DNA from 2 places in the Streptomyces sp. PU-14G genome. Region 1 is predicted to be linked to the other one. Evidence: riboswitches for the same ligand, from Rfam matches in the RefSeq annotation. Region 1 holds a riboswitch; the other holds the start of a gene.
The links. A riboswitch is a leader RNA that binds a small molecule or an ion and turns the genes downstream of it on or off. The one in region 1 is predicted to bind S-adenosylmethionine.
Positions count from the first base shown of each region.

Region 2: linked by a shared signal. The riboswitch ahead of AB8Z75_RS03910 (aminotransferase class V-fold PLP-dependent enzyme) and the one ahead of thrC (threonine synthase) in region 1 are both predicted to bind S-adenosylmethionine.

Region 1 is NZ_JASKYT010000306.1:4,378-7,562, forward strand. Features, by position in the region: gene AB8Z75_RS26845 (trehalose-6-phosphate synthase) at 1-203, opposite strand, end outside; gene AB8Z75_RS26850 (glucosyl-3-phosphoglycerate synthase) at 362-1,381, opposite strand; SAM riboswitch class I at 1,566-1,716, shown strand; gene thrC (threonine synthase) at 1,735-3,042, shown strand; gene AB8Z75_RS26860 (MoaD/ThiS family protein) at 3,104-3,185, shown strand, end outside.
Region 2 is NZ_JASKYT010000017.1:14,938-18,122, reverse strand. Features, by position in the region: gene AB8Z75_RS03910 (aminotransferase class V-fold PLP-dependent enzyme) at 1-1,219, opposite strand, end outside; SAM riboswitch class IV at 1,373-1,491, opposite strand; partial or broken gene AB8Z75_RS03905 (uroporphyrinogen-III synthase) at 1,581-2,429, opposite strand; gene AB8Z75_RS03900 (LysR substrate-binding domain-containing protein) at 2,611-3,185, opposite strand, start outside.

The sequences.
Region 1 (3,185 bases):
GCGCACACCCACACCGCGTCCGACCCCGACCCGATGGCCGACAGGCCGGAGACGAGGCCGCCGCCGCCGCGCTTGGCGGTGAGCGTGCCGTCCTGAGCGAGCGCGTAGGACACGGGCCCGCGGTTGGAGGCGACGAGTACCTGCGACGACGCGGGGGACGACGCCGAGGAAGAGGCCTTCGGTGATGTTGCTCCAGCGACCATGCGCGGAGCCTAGCCGTCCCCGAATCCGCTCAAACGTACGCGTGGCCGCCGAACCCCTCGCGCGTGGCGAACCCGGACACCCGCCGCACGCGGCGCCGTCACGCTGCCGCTCGCCGCGCACGGCGCCGTCAGGCGGTCACCTGCCGCACGCGGCGCCGTCACGCTGCCACCCGCCGCTGCCCGTATTCGGGCACCGTGCACATCGGCGGGCGCTCCTCCGCGTCCACCAGGTGGCCGCGGGGCTCGAAGGTGCCCCCTTCGCCCCGTTCGAACTGGGTCAGCGGCGTCGCCCCCGACCGTCCGCCCAGCACGCTCGGGCCGTCGTGACCGCCCCGGTGGTCGTCCAGCCCGACACCGCGTTCGATGCGGCGCTGCGCCGTGGCGTAGATGGCGGTGGCCATCCTGCCCAGCGCCGGCCCGTCCTGGTTGCGGTGCAGGCGCACCCCCACGTCGACCTGGGCCAGCGCGTCGAGGCCGACCAGCTCCAGCGCGTCGACGAGCAGCGCCAGCTCCACCCCGTACCCGACCGGGAACGGCAGCCGCTCCAGCAGCGACCTGCGGGCCGCGTACTCGCCGCCCAGCGGCTGCACAAGACCGGCCAGGCGCGGCCAGTGCAGGTTGAGCAGCGGCCGTGCCACCAACTCCGTCACCCGCCCGCCGCCCGCCGGACTGCCCCGCAGCGGGCGGTCGTACATCGCCTTGACCAGCTGCACGTCGGGCTCCGTCAGCAGCGGGCCGACGATGCCGGTGACGAAGTCGGGCGAGAACTCGCGCAGGTCGGCGTCGACGAAGCAGATGATGTCACCGCGCGTCACCATCAGTGAGCGCCACAGCACCTCGCCCTTGCCGGGTCTGGCCGGTACCCGGGGCAGCACCTCGTCGCGGTGCACGACCCGGGCACCGGCCGCCGTCGCGACCGCGCCGGTGCCGTCGGTGGAGCCGGAGTTCATGACGATCACCTCGTCCACCAGCGATGTTCCGGTGGCCGGGTGGGGGGAGGCCAGCTCGCGGCGGATGATCGAGACGATCTCGCCGACGGTGGCCTCCTCGTTGAGGGCGGGCAGCACCACGCTGACCGTGGTGCCCGTGCGTCGCTTGGCCGCCAGGAGCGCCTCCAGCGGCCGGTCGGCGGCGCGCCAGGAGCGGCGCCGCAGCCATTGGCCCACTTCATCGAGCACGTGCGCGCCTTCCTGTGGTCCGACGGGGGGAGGTACGGACGGTCAGCGGTGATCCATCTCGCGGTTCGGACGTCCCTCTCAAGCGTGACCGCCGTCGGTTACAGTCTTGAACAACGCAGGCGGCCTCCGCATCTCGGGGGCCCGAACAAACGCCCGAGCGGTCTGCCGCCCGGCGCCATAGTGCAGCTCATCCAGAGGGGCAGAGGGAACGGCCCGTTGAAGCCCCGGCAACCATCCCGCGATCCGCGCGTACGCGGACAGCTGTGGCGAGACCGCCTCGTGGGGACGGTGCCAATTCCGGCCCGTGGCGAGATACGACACGGGGAAGATGAGGAGAAAGGGCCTCGCCTCACATGGCTGTGCAAACAGTTTCAGCGAACAGCACCACCGCCTCCGACGCCCCGGCGCCCTACGACCTGGGCGCGGCCGTCGCCCTCTCCTGCCGCGAGTGCGGCACCCGCACCCCGCTCGGCCCCAGCTTCGTGTGCCTGGAGTGTTTCGGCCCGCTGGAGGTCGCCTACGAGCTGCCGACCGGTGACCCGGAGGGGCTGCGCGAGCGCATCGAGTCAGGGCCCGCCTCGATGTGGCGCTACGCGCCGCTGCTGCCGGTGCCCGCCGACGTCGCCGCGAAGCCGAACCTCAACCCCGGCTTCACGCAGCTGGTGAAGGCCGACCGGCTCGCCGCCGAGCTGGGCGTGACCGGCGGCCTCTACGTCAAGGACGACTCGGGCAACCCCACCCACTCCTTCAAGGACCGCCCGGTCGCCATCGCCCTGGAGGCCGCCCGCGCCTTCGGCTTCACCACGCTCTCGTGCTCCTCGACCGGCAACCTGGCCGGCGCCGTGGGGGCGGCTGCCTCCCGCGCGGGGCTGCGCAGCTGCGTGTTCATCCCCGACGGACTCGAACAGTCCAAGGTCGTGATGGCCGCGGTCTACGGGGGCGACCTGGTCGCGATCGACGGCACGTACGACGACGTGAACCGCTTCTGCTCCGAGCTGATCGGCGACCCGCTGGGTGAGGGCTGGGGCTTCACCAACGTCAACCTGCGGCCCTTCTACGCGGAGGGCTCCAAGTCGCTGGCGTACGAGATCTGCGAACAGCTCGGCTGGCGGCTGCCCGACCAGATCGTCATCCCCGTGGCCTCGGGATGCCAGCTCGTGAAGATCGACAAGGGGCTGCGCGAGCTGATCCAGCTCGGGCTGGTCGAGGACAAGCCGTTCCGGATCTTCGCAGCCCAGGCCGAGGGCTGTTCGCCGGTCTCCCGCGCCTACAAGGACGGGACGAACGCCGTCCGCCCCGTCAAGCAGCCCGACACCGTCGCCAAGTCCCTCGCCATCGGCGACCCCGCCGACGGTCCGTACGTCATCGACATCTGCAAGCGGACCGGCGGAGCCGTCGACGACGTCGACGACGAGCAGATCGTGGACGCCATGAAGCTGCTCGCGCGGACGGAGGGCGTGTTCGCGGAGACAGCGGGCGGCGTCACGCTGGGTGTGACGCGCAAGCTGATCGAGGCTGGGGCGATCGATCCGACGCTGACGACGGTGGTCCTCAACACCGGTGACGGCCTCAAGACCCTGGATGCCGTGGCGCCCACGGCCCGGCCCACCGCCGTCATCCGGCCCAGCCTCGGCGCGTTCCGCGACGCAGGCCTGGCCTGAGCAGCCGCTTCTCGCCCCGGCCCGCGCGGCGACCCCCTCCGACGTAAGGAAGATGCGAAACATGAGCGTGAACGTCCGGATCCCGACCATCCTGCGCACCTACACCGGTGGCCAGGCGGAGGTCGCCGCCGAGGGCGGCACCC
Region 2 (3,185 bases), on a different contig from region 1:
ACTCGCCGGGAGCGTCGCCCTCCTGACCGAGGAGGGTGCGCAGCAGCGGGTGCGCACAGAACAGACCGTCCCGCACGCCGATGCCGTACTCGGCCGACAGTGCCGCCGCGAAGTGCGAGCTGTTCCACCCTTCCACGACGAAGGAGACCACGCCCACCTGGTCGGCGCCCTCACCGAAGAGGGACAGGACGCTCACCTCGGGAACGTCGGCCAGACCGGCACGCAGCCGGGCCAGCAGCTCCTCCTCGCGGGCGACCAGGCCGTCGAACCCCGCCTCGGTGAGGGCGCGGCAGGCGGCGGCGAGGGCGTAGGCGCCGATGACGTTCGGCGAACCCGCCTCGTGCCGGGCGGCCGTGGTGTGCCACTCCACCTCCACGCCGCCGTCCGCGCCGCGCGCCACCCGGCGGCTGGCACCGCCGCCCGCCAGGTACGGCTCCGCCTGGACGAGCCAGTCCGCGCGGCCCGCCAGGACACCCGCGCCGAAGGGCGCGTACAGCTTGTGCCCCGACAGCGCCACCCAGTCGGCCTCCAGTTCGACGAGGCTGATCGGCCGGTGCGGGGCGAGCTGCGCCGCGTCCAGCACGAGGCGGGCACCGTGCCGGTGCGCGGCCCGCGCCAGCTCACGGACCGGCCACACCTCGCCGGTGACGTTCGACGCCCCCGTCACGCACACCAGTTTCGGCCCGGCGGGTGCGCCGTGCAGTGCCGACTCCAGGGTCGCGACGGCGGCCTCGGGGGAGCGCGGCGCGTCCAGGTACGTGACGTCGTGCGCGCGCCACGGCAGCAGAGAGGCGTGGTGCTCGGTCTCGAACACGAACACCCGCGTGCCGTGCGGCAGCGCCGCGGAGAGGAGGTTGAGGGAGTCGGTGGTCCCCCGGGTGAACACCACCTGGTCGTGCTCGCGGCACCCGAGGAACTCGGCCACCGTCCGCCTGCTGCGCTCGAACAGCTCGGTGGAGAGCTGCGAGAGGTGGCCCGCGCCGCGGTGCACGCTGCCGTAGTACGGCGCGTACGCGGCGACGTCGTCCCACACCCGCTGGAGAGCGGGGGCGCTCGCGGCGTAGTCGAGCGCCGCGTAGGTCGCCTCCCCGCCGGTGACCAGGGGCACGCGAACGTCGCGGCCGAGGACGGGAAGGGGCCGGCCGGCCTGCTGCGCCGAGGGCTCCACACTCCGGGTACAGGACGGATCAATCGGGGCAAAAGTGGCATTGAAGGGCATGGGGAAGCTCCATGGGCAGGGGTGAACGACGAACGGCGACGACATCGCCTTGCTGCATGCCTGACGGCAGACGGGAACGGGGCCGGAGCGGCCCTAGCGCATTCGCTTGCTCACGAAAGACTCCCTCGTAGACCAGGACCCCTGGCGGAGAGGGATCCGCGCTTGCCGTGGACCTTGCTGTCCTACGGCCTGGTCATCACCCGGGGCACCCCGCCACGGACGGAGGGTTGCCGGACAGCGGGCCGGGGCCTTGATCGCTGTCGCTCGTGACCTGGGCTGGAGTATGCCACACGGCGTGTTCGAGGCACATCCGTGCGTCCACGATCCGGACGGCCCCCGTTGCCGCCGGGGCCCGTCAGCGGGGCAGCCGCTCGCACAGTTGGCGCACCAGCGCGCCGGTGCGAAACCGCTCGGGCCAGTACGCGGGGACGCCCCGCTCGGCCAGCGGCGCGGCGGTGACCGGACCGACGCAGGCGACCTGGACGCGCCCGCGCAGCGCCCGGGTCAGCGCGTCCACCGCCCCGGTCTCCTCGGCGCGGGCGAACAGCCCGGCCACAGCGGGGGCGCTGGTGAAGGTGACGGCGTCGACCTCACCGGCGGCCAGCGCCTCGATCAGCCGGTCGAGGGGCCCGGGGTCGAGCGGTCGCGTGGAGCGGTAGACCGGCACGGGAACGACGTCGGCGCCCGCGCCGCGCAGCGCGTCGAGGAACTCACCGAGGGGTTCTCCGTGCAGCTGGACGGCGACACGGACGCCGGTCAGATCGCCGCGGGCGAGCAGGTGTTCGCGTACTTCGCCGGAGGACTCGGAAGCGGGCGACCACGCTTCGCGGAGCCCGGCGGCGCGGATGGCCCCGCACGCCTTCGGCCCGCGGGCGAGCACCTCACCCCCGGCGAGCGCCTCCCGCAGCGCCTCCCCCGTGCCCCAGTCGTCCGCCGCCTCCATCCAGCCGCGGAAGCCGATGCCTGTGGTGACGACGGTGAGGTGCGGGGGGTCGGCCACGAGCTGCCGGGTGGCGTCGCGGAGTTCCGCGTCGTCGGTGAGCGGGACGATGCGCAGCGCCGGGGCGTAGAGGACGCGGGCGCCGCGCCGCTGGAGCAGCGCGCCGAGCTCCTCGGCCCGGCGTGCGGCCGTCACGGCGACGGTGAAACCGGTCAGCGGCGGGACCGCTCGGGTGCCCGCGGCGTCGGGCGAGCGTCGGGCTTCCGGCACAGCGTCTCCCTCAGATGTGGACGGATCGGGTACGGCCGGACCGAGGCCAGGTGCACGTCCTCGGTTCGCCCTCCGCCCCACGAGGCTACGTCCCGCCCGCGAGGCTACGTCCCGCCCGCGGGGCTACGTCCCGCCCGCGGGGCCCCCGCTTCCGCCCGTGGCGGGCGAAGAGAGCGTCTGGTCACTCCGCCGCCGGGTGCTGTGTGAGCACGGCGGCCCGCTCCCGCAGGGCGGCCAGGCCTGCGGCGACGGCGGGCTGTTCCTCGCTGCCCCGCCGCACCGCGGTCAGCACCCGCCGGAACGGCGGCGGACTTCCCTGCACCGGCACCCGCACGACCCGCGGGTGACCTGCCGTCGACATCAGCCGCGGCACCAGGCACACCCCCAGGCCGTGGCCGATCATGGCGAGGATGGCGGGCCATTCGTCCGAGTGGTGCAGACGGCGGGGGGTGAACCCGGCGGCGGCGCACAGCGCCTGGATGAGCCGGTCCTGGTCGTGGTGGGGCGTGATCCAGTCCTCCGCCGCCGCCTCCGCCAGGTCGACGGGTCGCCGACCGGTCAGCGGATGCCCGGCCGGCACGACGAGGTCCAGGACGTCGTCCAGAAGCGGCCGTTGGGTGAAGCGCGGGTCGTCGACGGTGGGGCTGTCGGGGTGCGGGGTGAGCACGGCGATGTCCGCCTGGTCCGCGAGCAGCCGCTGGTAGCTCAGTCGGGTGTCCGACTCGTGGAGGAGCACGTGGACGGGTGGTCGTGCGT